One region of the Paenibacillus sp. 2TAF8 genome, then DNA from elsewhere that is predicted to be linked to it. Evidence: riboswitches for the same ligand, from Rfam matches in the RefSeq annotation. Region 1 holds a riboswitch; the other holds the start of a gene.
The links. A riboswitch is a leader RNA that binds a small molecule or an ion and turns the genes downstream of it on or off. The one in region 1 is predicted to bind S-adenosylmethionine.

Region 1 (5,693 bases):
ATAACGGGTTTATCGCTACCTTGGCGAAGAATACCGATGGCTTCCGTGACCACTTCCATTGGAGCGCAGTTCAGGCCGATTGCCGCAATCTGCGGTTCAGAGCCAAAGGTCTGTGTGCATACCTGAAGCGACGTTCCCTCGCTGATGCTTGTCCCATCTTTTAATGAAAAAGAAAGCCACGCATGAGTATTCGGAAACTCCTTAAGCAATTCTACAAGAACACGAGCCTCTTGCAACGAAGGAATCGTCTCGAATGCGAGTATGTCAGCTCCTGCTTCAATCAGCGCAGCCATGCGAGGTCGGTGAAATGCAGCAAGTGTTTCGTCCGAGACGCCATAATGCCCAACATATTCGGAACCATCCGCCAGATAGGCACCGTATGGGCCGACAGAGCCAGCAACGACAGGTCGCGGACGACGCAACTTCTCGCCACTAGTGTGTTCACCAGTACGATATTCACTCTGCTCGTTCCCTGCCTTCTCGACATGTTCCGATGTCGCTACCGCAGGTTGTCCTGTTGAACCTTCTGCACCTGTTGTAGCTCTTTGCACTTCTGCCCACACATCATCTCTAGCCTTTGCAGCCAGCTTTACTGTCTTGCGAATCAGATCCAGTGCAGCCTCTTCTCCAATGCCACGCTTGCGGAAGCCCTCCACCGTTGCCTGATAACTGGAGGTAATTGCACAATCTGCCCCTGCACGGAAATAATCAGCGTGCACGTTCACGATAACATCCGGGTTCTCCAGCAGTACACGTGCAGACCAGAGCGGATCATCCAGATCACAACCATGCTGCTCAAGCTCCGTCGCCAGTGCACCGTCCAGAATCATGACCGGATACTCCTCCAAAATATGTTGAATCACATGGATATTATTTGTTTCCTCACGTTTAGTCATGAAGTCATCCCTCTTTTCTTCTTCGTCCGATCTGTCCAATAATACGCGATATAACATAAGATAATAAATGGAATACCACAGTATAGAGCAATCCGCTGCGTTGGGTCAAAAGCGATACCGATGCAGGATGCCAGGCACAATACAAATGAAACGATAGGTACGATTGGATATAATGGCGTTCGGTAAACCAGATCTTTCACGTCATGTCCTTCCCGCAGATACTGCCTACGGAACATGTATTGAGACACGCTGATGCTCATCCATACCGCTACCACAGCAAGACCTGAGATCGAAACGAGCGTGATATAGACGGTTCCCGGTGCAATGATGCTGGACAATAAAGCCAGTGCACCACCAGCCATGCTGAGCACAAGCGCATTGAATGGCACTCCGCGTTTCGTCAGGCGGGCAAACCATGGAGAGATCGTCTTTTTATCCGCCAGTGACCAGAGCATCCGTGATGAAGCATATAGCCCCGAATTCGCAGCAGACAGAATTGCCGTTAAAATAACAAAGTTCATGATGTCGGCTGCATACGGAACACCGACCCGCTCCATGACAGCAACGAACGGACTCTCCAGCACACTTGCATCTGACATCGGCAACAATGCAGACAGAATAACGATCGTACCAATAAAGAAAATAATTAAACGCCACAGCGTGGTGTGAATGGCTTTCGGAATGGTTTTTTCCGGATTTTCCGTTTCGCCTGCGGCAATACCAATCAGTTCCGTGCCCGAGAAAGCAAAATTCACAGCCAGCATCGTCATCAGAATCGCAGTTGCACCATAAGGGAACCACCCTGACGCTGTAATGTTGGAGAAGAACGGAGCCGGTTCAGCATTTGCCATCGGAATAATACCAAACATCGCTGCGCCGCCAAGAATAATAAAGATGACAATCGTCATTACCTTCACCAAAGAGAACCAGAACTCCGATTCTGCAAAAAGTTTGACTGTGAACGCATTAAACAGGAAGATCATCAACGCAAACAGCGCACTCCAGATCCAGACGTTCACGGATGGAAACCAGCGCTGCATGAGCAGCCCGGCAGCTGTGAATTCCGAACCCAGTGCCACTGTCCAAGTAAGCCAGTACAGCCACGCCACCGTGTATCCTGTAGCTGGTCCAATATATTTGGCTGCATAGCTATGGAATGCACCCGTCTCTGGCATATGTACAGACAGTTCGCCCAGACAGAGCATCACCAGGTACACCACCAAAGCCCCAATCAGATAAGAAAGAATCGTACCCAGTGGTCCGGCTTGTTGAATGGTATACCCTGAGCTAAGGAACAGACCTGTTCCAATGACGCCGCCAAGAGAGAGCATAACCACATGCCTCGTTTGCATTTTTCGCTGAAATTGACCTTTATCGTTGCTATTTTCCATATAACCTGCTCCCCGCTCCTTCATCCAGAACAAACAAAAAAGACCCACTCTTCCCGAAGAGTGCGCCACTACTGACAAATAAAAACAAACGCTCCTATCTATCAGGCTTTCACCCGCTGGAATTAGCACAGTATCCTTCAGATCTGTTGCTGAGGTTTCTAAGGGCCAGTCCCTCCACCTCTCTGGATAAGAAAATGATTTTGTATAACTATATCGACTGCTGCCTGATGTGTCAACATTTAAATAAATACTGCATCCGATTCAAGCAGAGCCATCGATACACTTGGTGCGAAGTTAACACAGTAAGCATTCCCACTGGTGAGTATGGGGCTACTCTGTAGAAGATCCCGGATTTACAACATTTGTTTTAATTTCATAGGTAATAGGTACTGTTGCAAACACTTCATCCCAGTTATCTTTTACTTTTTTCCACGTTTTTGGATAATGGATTCGGAGGCTGTCCCGAAAACCGGCAACGTCAGCTTTATACGTATGCTGGAGTTTATAGAGCATCTGATCAATCTGTTGATCTACGATTTTGGCAAAATCCTGTTCCAGTTCTTTCAGATAGGCTCCCTTCTCTTCTTTTTCAGGCGCACGCCAATCCTCCATTAGCCAGCCTTCGGACTCTGCCTTGACATGAAACGAAATGTCGCCGTGACTTACCTTCGGAATGATTTTTATAGTCTTTTTCTTGATCTCATAGAGAACCGTGAAGCCTTCCTTACTATATGTTTTGATGACCCCGCCCGCCTTTTCCTCAGGCATAATCCAAGATAATGCTTCCAGATCGGTTTGGCTAAGCTCCCCGATAAATTTCGTTGTTTTAGCTTTAAAGATGCTCCCCCCTGAAAACTTATCCTCACCATCTGCATTCAACACATTTTGAAGCAAAAAGCTGGAGCCAGACTGCATCTCTGCATCCAGTTTAGCAAGCGAAACAGGCTCCAGTATTTTATTAGAGATATACGAATTATTTGTGATTCCCGTAAGATAAAAGGCCGGAATCCGGGAAGGATCTTTTGAAGTGAGTACATCCAGCGCACGGTGATGGCTGATTAGCACAAGGCAATTGGGGCGAATATCGTTATCCCGTAGTACAAAATCAAGCAACTGTTTTAATCCATACTTTTTAGCAATATCTTTGGAAATGACGATCACTTTCAGATGATGTCCAATGAGCGGACGGTCTCGGCGCAAGGAAAACTGACGAAATATTTGAAGCAACGAATCCCCGGTAAGTTGTTCGTTGGAGTAAGATGATTTTCCAGAAGAAGGTGAACCTCCTTCATCGCTCTGCTGACCACTCGATTTCCCTGGAGCAATCTGAACGGTCGCGGTCACAATTTCTTCTTTGGGATAACCCCCTCCTTGAGCTGATATTTTTTTCTCGAATTTTGTTTCCTGACCAACATCAATTCCGAGACCAACATACAGACTCAAATCTTCAATTTCCCGGCTGCTCCAGCATCCCGAGATAAGGCTAAGAATCAGTAACGCACAGATCATACGCAGCCACAACCGGAGTGAAGTCATGCGTGTTTACCTCCTTTTTTACGAATAATGCTCAGTAGCAGCAATACCAGAGGCAAAATGGCAAACAAGACGACAGATACATTGCCCAGCATGTCACCTAGTGCAAATGTTTCATATACATTTTTGGGAATCATGGCTGCCAAATAGATAAACGGTAGAAGACAGTACATAATGGTACGCATCTTTTTAGCTTTAAACAGATCACGAATCCCTACAGAAGCGCAGTAATGAGTAATCGCAAACGTAGAGAAAATCTGCAAAATCCAGATAACCAGCAATAACGATTCGAAGCGCTCAAAGATCAAACCCTGAATCTCAAAACTTCGAACCAGATCCAGCGTTGGCCAGGTTCTCGTTTTAATTCCATCAAGCGATAAACTGCCAACGACCATAACGACCGTAATCAAATAAATCGATGTAGATATGCCCAGCCCCCAAGTCATGGCCTTATTGCTTTTCTTCGGATTTTGCATATATGCCGTAATGACCAGCATCACTTCATAACCTGTGTATGAAAGCAAGGAAGGTTTCAATCCTTTAACAACAGGCATGATGCCCTCTCCGAGTACAGGTCTGAGATTACCGATCTCAAACAACTGATTACTAAGCAAAATTTCCATCACAAATATGACCAAGGTAATCGGCAAAATGACCTCGAACACACGCACGATGACTGGAAGTCCGCCGGAAATCAGATAGATTCCGATCCACATAAACACCATCACAATGGCCCAGGTAGGTGTACGCTCCAGCAAATACATACCGGTCACGTCAGCCATCACCCGAATTTCAAAAGCAGCAATCACCATAAAATAAAGAATGTTGGCACAGCCGAGTATGTAAGCAATCCAACGTCCCGTGATCTCCCGCGTAAACTGGAAAACGGTCTTTTCCGGGAATCGTCGGCATAAGGTCACCAGAATAATTCCCACACCCGTGATAATCAATCCGGAGAGGATAATTGAAATCCAGACGTCCGGTGTACCAACCGCTTTGCTTGTTGTCCTAGGCAATGTTAATATGCCTGCACCAAGCATGTAATTGACGATAATGACCACGGCTTGTGTAGTGCTTATTTTTACTTGAGAGTCATTCATTTCTTAGCACCTCCAGACCATCTGCGGATTATACGAGGCTAAACTGAACTGTACAGAACTGTTTGGCACGAAACTTCACTTCGAACAACATTATTTCTTGCGGTCTTCGTCGGTGGTATTCATCATGTCAGGACGTCTTCTCATCATATTCAGCGGGGCACGGATGACAAAATCCTTCCAATCACTCAAATGGTACGGAACCGCTGGTGCAATATATGGCACCCCAAAACTTGAAAGTCGAGCCAGATGTGTGCACATCAGCAAGAAGAACATAACCACGCCATATAATCCCATTACGGCAGCACTAAACATCGCAGCAAAGCGCAGTAACCGCAAAGTCAACCCTGCACTATATACTGGAATGGTAAAGGACGAAATGGCCGTGACTGCCACAACGATGACTAGAAACTGGCTGATAATGCCTGCCTGTACCGCTGCCTGACCGATAATCAGACCACCAACGATGCCCATCGCAGGTGCGATCGGTTTGGGCAAACGAATGCCGGCTTCTCTTAAAATCTCAATCGACAGTTCCATAATTAAAGCCTCGATTAAGGAAGGAAAAGGCACTCCGGATCGTGTCTCAATAATCGTCAGTACCAATTTCGTTGGAATCAGACCCGGATGGAACGAAATAAAAGAGATGTAGAGTGCTGGGGCAAGCAGGGCTAACATCGCTGCCATAAAACGCAGAATACGGAGAAACGTACTTGGAATCCAGCGTTCATAGTAATCTTCCGGAGATTGAAGAAGCATGCTGAATGTCACTGGTA
Region 2 (5,693 bases), on a different contig from region 1:
TGTAGCGACGAATCGTTTACTACGGTTAATCAGTGCCTTTATTCCACATACGATGGACGAACTAATGCAGCTGCCAGGTGTTGGCGAGAGCAAAGCAACGGAATATGGGCTGGAATGGCTGGAAATGACGAGTGGGATCGAGCGATTGAGATCTTTCCCGTTAGACTGGGTGTATACAGTGTTGAAAGAAGAAGAGTACGAAAGCTGGCTATACAAGCAGAAAGAGCAGAAATACAAGCAGGAACTGGATAAATTCATCACGCGTAAACATGTGCTGGAAGGAATGAAGGCAGGACATACCTTGGAAACGATTGTGACTAAGTCGGGATTATCCCGGCGGGAATTAATCGAACTTTTGGAAACGCTGGATCTGGAGGGATATGACACGGATTCTTTGCTGGATGTAGAACTGTCCGTAATGCCTGAGACTGAACAAGAGGCAGTATGGAATGCCTATGAGGAGTTGGGAGATATGTTTTTAAAGCCTGTCTTACATAAAGTTTATGGGGGAGAGCGCCCAGAAGGAGGAAGTTTGGAGCAAGTGTACGAGCGGTTACGTATGATTCGCATTCGTTTCCGCAGACATGCCGAAACTGAGCGCAATGCAGGTTAGTTAAAAAGCGTTCAAAAGCAAAAGATATCAAAAAGACGAAGTCGTCCCGAGAAGGATCGCTTCGTCTTATTCATTCGTGTGATGGTATGATATTGCGCATGTAATGATCGTTTCAGATCCAGTCTTTTTTGCGGAAAATGAAAAACATGGTTAGACCTAATGTGACCATCAAGCCAATAACCGCATAATAACTATATTTCCAGTGCAATTCAGGCATGTTATCAAAGTTCATTCCGTATATTCCGGTAATCACGGTCAACGGCATGAACACCGTGGTGATGGCGGTAAACACCCGCATGATCTCATTGGCCCGGTTTGCAATACTGGACTGATAGGCTTCTCGCAAGTTGCCCATCAGATCGCGGTATGTTTCGAACGTTTCCGATATTTTTACGGCGTTCTCATAGATGTCACTGAAGTATTTCTGCAACTGATCATCAATGAGACGCAGATCTTTTTTGTTGAGTGTGTTGATGACCTCTTTTTGAGGACCCAGCACCTTTTTAAGCCACAAGATTTCGCTTCGCAGACCAATAATCTCATTCAGGTGTGACTTTTTGGTATGCATCAGGATGTCTTCCTCAAGCTTCTCAATTCGTGCTTCAATTCGATCTCCAACGGTAAAGTAATTATCTACGATCAAGTCAACCAGCAGGTAAAGCAGGCGATCAGGGCTGCTGATCTCCTGTTCCCAGAGAATAGGCTTCAATGTACGTAATTCACTGATCTTTTGTTTGGTAACCGTGATGATAAAATGTCTGCCGAGAAAGAGATTGAGTGCTCTCAGGAAAATTTCTTCATCATCAAAACGAATACTATTAATAACGATAAAATAATGGTTCTCATAAATTTCAATCTTCGGACGCTGCTCCTCATCACTCAAGCAGTCCTCCACAGCCAGATCATGCATGGAAAAGAGCGGCTGAAGTACAGCCAGATCGTCCACGTCCGCATCAATCCAGTAAAATCCTTCCGCTGGTGGAGTCAGCGCTTGCTGAATGTCATCCACCGGGATAAATACACCATTGTTAACCAACCGGATTTTCATGTTATCTACTCCTTCTGCACCCGCCATTTTGGCGGATTTCATCATTAATATGGGCGCAAAAGAACAGATCAGCCGGTCGGCAGCGGAGCCTGGTAATCAGGGCTGTACTGCGTTCATCAATCTATAATCAAACGGAAGAAACGTCCCGTTGCCYACATGCTGATGTCAATTCTCTATGCAGTTGTTCGGAATTCGACTGCCAGTTGGGCCTCGGGTCGCCATCCATTTAATATGTCACCTCTCACATAAGGACTTATAAACACTTGTATAGTATACCGCTGGTCCAGAGTGCTTTCAAGCGCAAAAATGTGTCTATTTAGCGCTCTGAGGCAGTGTATGACAACAGAGGATGAACGGTTCCCAGTGTATACTCAAATCAAACAACTGGTTCTTGACGTGAGGGCGGTAATGTTTTAAAGTAAAAGTTAATATATTTGAATTATAATTGAATACAGCGAAATCTTATCAAGAGTAGGTGGAGGGACCAGCCCGATGAAACCCGGCAACCGGCGAAACAACGCACGGTGCTAATTCTTGCAGCGACCAAGTACCCCTGAGGTGCTGTTGTAACTGAGAGATGAGAGAGGCGCATATCTGTTTACATATGACCTTTCTCGGAATCCGAGAGAGGTCTTTGTCATATACAGAGCTTCTCAGGAAATGATTTTCGCACCCAATGCGATCTATGAAAAAGGAGGAGTCGACTCACCATGCCAATTAAAATTCCGGATACACTGCCAGCAAAAGAAGTGCTTGAAGGGGAGAATATTTTCGTTATGGACGAATCATCTGCGTACAAGCAGGATATTCGTCCGCTTCGTATAGCCATACTCAATCTGATGCCTACGAAGGAGACGACCGAAACGCAATTGCTGCGTCTGGTGGGTAACACACCCATTCAAGTTGATGTTGTGCTGGTGCATCCCAAATCTCACACATCCAAGAACACGTCACAAGAATATTTAGACTTGTTTTACAAAACATTTGACGAGATCCAGCACCGCCGTTTTGACGGCATGATCATTACGGGTGCACCGGTTGAACAAATGGATTTCGAGGATGTGAATTATTGGGAAGAGATTCAGGAAATCTTTGAGTGGACCAAAACCAATGTAACCTCGACAATGCATATATGTTGGGCCTCACAGGCAGGTTTATACCACCATTTTGATGTACCCAAAGTTCCGCTGGATGAAAAGTGTTTTGGCGTATTCCCACATACAATCAACAAACCTCATGTTCCTTTGCTCCGCGGATTTGATGAAGTTTTCAACGTTCCACACTCCCGTCACACAGAGGTAAGGCGAGAGGATATCGAGAAAAACGATAAGCTGGAGATCTTGGCTGAATCGGAAGAAGCTGGCGTATTCCTGGTTGCAACCAAAGACGGGAAGCAAATTTTTGCTACAGGACATGCCGAGTATGATCCATTTTCATTAAAGTGGGAATATGATCGTGATGTTGCCAAGGGATTGGATATCGCGCTACCGAAGTATTACTATCCTAAAGATGATCCATCCCGTATACCTCCGGCAACATGGCGTGCACACGCTAACTTATTATTCTCTAATTGGCTCAATTACTATGTGTATCAGGAAACGCCTTACGATATTGGCCCGCAAATCTAATCGAGATTACAGGAGGATACAGTAATGGAAGATAACAAGTTGAAAATGGAAAGCCGTCTAGCTCAAATTGGGTCCATCAATGAACCGGTAACAGGTGCTGTTAACTTTCCGATCTATCAATCCACTGCGTTTCGTCACCCGAAGCTGGGACAAAGCACGGGGTTTGATTACATCCGTACGACGAATCCAACACGGAAAGTGCTTGAAGAAGCAGCAGCGGTGCTTGAGTCCGGAGATGCAGGTTTTGCCTGTAGTTCAGGTATGGCAGCATTGCAAACGATCTTTGCTTTGTTCAGTCAAGGGGATCACCTGATTGTTTCTCTTGACCTGTATGGTGGTACTTATCGTCTGCTGGAACGGATTTTGTCCCGGTTCGGTATATCGGCAAGTTATGTGGATACTAATGATCTTGCAGCACTGGAGAACATCCGTCAGCCGAATACCAAGGCAGTGTTTATCGAGACGCCAACCAACCCGCTTATGATGATTACGGACATACAAGCCGTTGCTTCCTGGGCGAAAACGCACAACCTGTTGACCATTGTGGACAATACGCTTCTAACGCCTTTCTTCCAACGTCCGATTGAACTTGGAGCCGATATCATCATTCATAGTGCGACCAAATATCTGGGTGGACATAATGATGTGCTCGCTGGATTAATTATTACCAAAGGTGAAAAATTGTCTGAAGAGATGGCATTCCTGCATAACTCCATTGGAGCCGTGTTATCGCCGAGTGATTCCTACCAATTAATGAAAGGCATGAAAACGCTGGCTCTACGCATGGAACGTCATGAGTATAATGCACTTACCATTGCAAAATTTCTGTTGGAACATCCGGCGGTTGCCGAGGTATTTCACCCGGGGTTGTCCGATCATCCTGGATATGAGATCCAGCAGAAGCAATCCTCCGGGAATACAGGTATTTTCTCTTTCAAAGTGAAGGATGCACGCTATGTGGAGCCATTGCTGCGCCATATCGAGTTAATTGCATTTGCTGAAAGCCTCGGAGGGGTAGAGTCACTCATGACCTATCCAGCAGTGCAAACTCACGCGGATATTCCACTTGAGATTCGTGACGCGGTTGGAGTGGATGATCGCCTTCTCCGATTCTCGGTAGGCATCGAACACGCGGAAGATTTGATTGCGGATCTGAATCATGCACTACTGACAGCACAACAGGAAGTTGAAGGGGGCGTAACCTCATGAGCGAGACCAACAACCATAAATCCAATTCACCCGAACTGAAGTTTGATACCAAGCTGCTTCATTTTGGGGATGAGATTGATAAAACGACAGGTGCTTCCAGCGTGCCGATTTATCAGGCGTCTACTTTCCATCACTTTGATATCTTCAATCCACCGCAACATGATTACAGCCGTTCAGGTAATCCTACCCGTCAGGCACTTGAAGATTATATTGCGCTTCTTGAAGGCGGGGTACGCGGATTTGCGTATTCATCAGGAATGTCCGCAATATCCAGTGTGTTCATGATGTTCTCGGCAGGGGATCACGTGATTGTAACAGAGGATGTTTACGGAGGAACGTATCGACTGCTGACAACTATACTAAGTCGGATGCAGATTGAGACTACTTTTGTCGACATGACCGACATAGAACAAGTCAAAGCAGCACTTAAACCTAATACCAAGGCTGTATATATGGAGACACCTTCCAACCCGACCTTGAAAATTACGGATATTGCCGCTGTGACGTCCTGGTCCAAGCAGCAGGATCTGATTACGATTTTGGATAACACATTTATGACACCGTACTATCAGCGTCCCATTGAGCTTGGCGTAGATATTGTTGTACATAGTGCTACGAAGTTTCTAGGCGGTCACAGCGATGTACTGGCAGGTCTGGCTGTTGCACGTACAGACGAACTGGGCAGACAGCTGAAACAGCTGCAAAATGGGTTAGGTACCGTTCTCGGAGCTCAGGAATCTTGGCTTCTGATGCGCGGGATGAAGACACTTGGTGCGCGTATGGCTCACAGTGAACAGAGTACAGCCAAGCTGGCTGCATGGCTGAACGAGCGTCAGGATATCACAGCTGTGTATTACCCTGGACTTGCGGATCATCCGGGTCGTGAAGCGCATGAGCGCCAGTCTACTGGCTACGGAGCAGTCGTATCGTTTGACGTAGGTTCAGGTGATCGTGCAAAAGCTGTTTTGAATCAGGTGAAACTGCCGATTGTTGCTGTAAGTTTGGGAGCAGTTGAAAGTATTCTTTCGTACCCTACGATGATGTCTCATGCGGCTATGCCTGCTGAGGTTCGACATGAGCGCGGGATTACCGATGGTCTGCTTCGTTTCTCAGTTGGGCTTGAAGACATTGATGATTTGATTGCTGATCTCGAGCAAGCGTTGCAGGCCACACAATAAGTTGAAATTATATGGTT

Region 2: it holds a riboswitch for S-adenosylmethionine, as region 1 does, so the genes downstream of both, metA (homoserine O-acetyltransferase MetA) here and mmuP (S-methylmethionine permease) in region 1, are expected to answer to the same signal.

What each region holds. Positions count from the first base shown of each region.
Region 1 covers NZ_JBFRFN010000026.1:9,110-14,802, forward strand. Annotated here, with positions in the region: gene mmuM (homocysteine S-methyltransferase) at 1-896, opposite strand, end outside; gene mmuP (S-methylmethionine permease) at 893-2,287, opposite strand; SAM riboswitch class I at 2,379-2,480, opposite strand; gene AB4Z30_RS25795 (Ger(x)C family spore germination protein) at 2,618-3,823, opposite strand; gene AB4Z30_RS25800 (GerAB/ArcD/ProY family transporter) at 3,820-4,920, opposite strand; gene AB4Z30_RS25805 (spore germination protein) at 5,011-5,693, opposite strand, start outside.
Region 2 covers NZ_JBFRFN010000005.1:286,542-292,234, reverse strand. Annotated here, with positions in the region: gene AB4Z30_RS10165 (HRDC domain-containing protein) at 1-613, shown strand, start outside; gene corA (magnesium/cobalt transporter CorA) at 726-1,661, opposite strand; SAM riboswitch class I at 2,121-2,245, shown strand; gene metA (homoserine O-acetyltransferase MetA) at 2,372-3,289, shown strand; gene AB4Z30_RS10150 (PLP-dependent transferase) at 3,314-4,498, shown strand; gene AB4Z30_RS10145 (trans-sulfuration enzyme family protein) at 4,495-5,676, shown strand.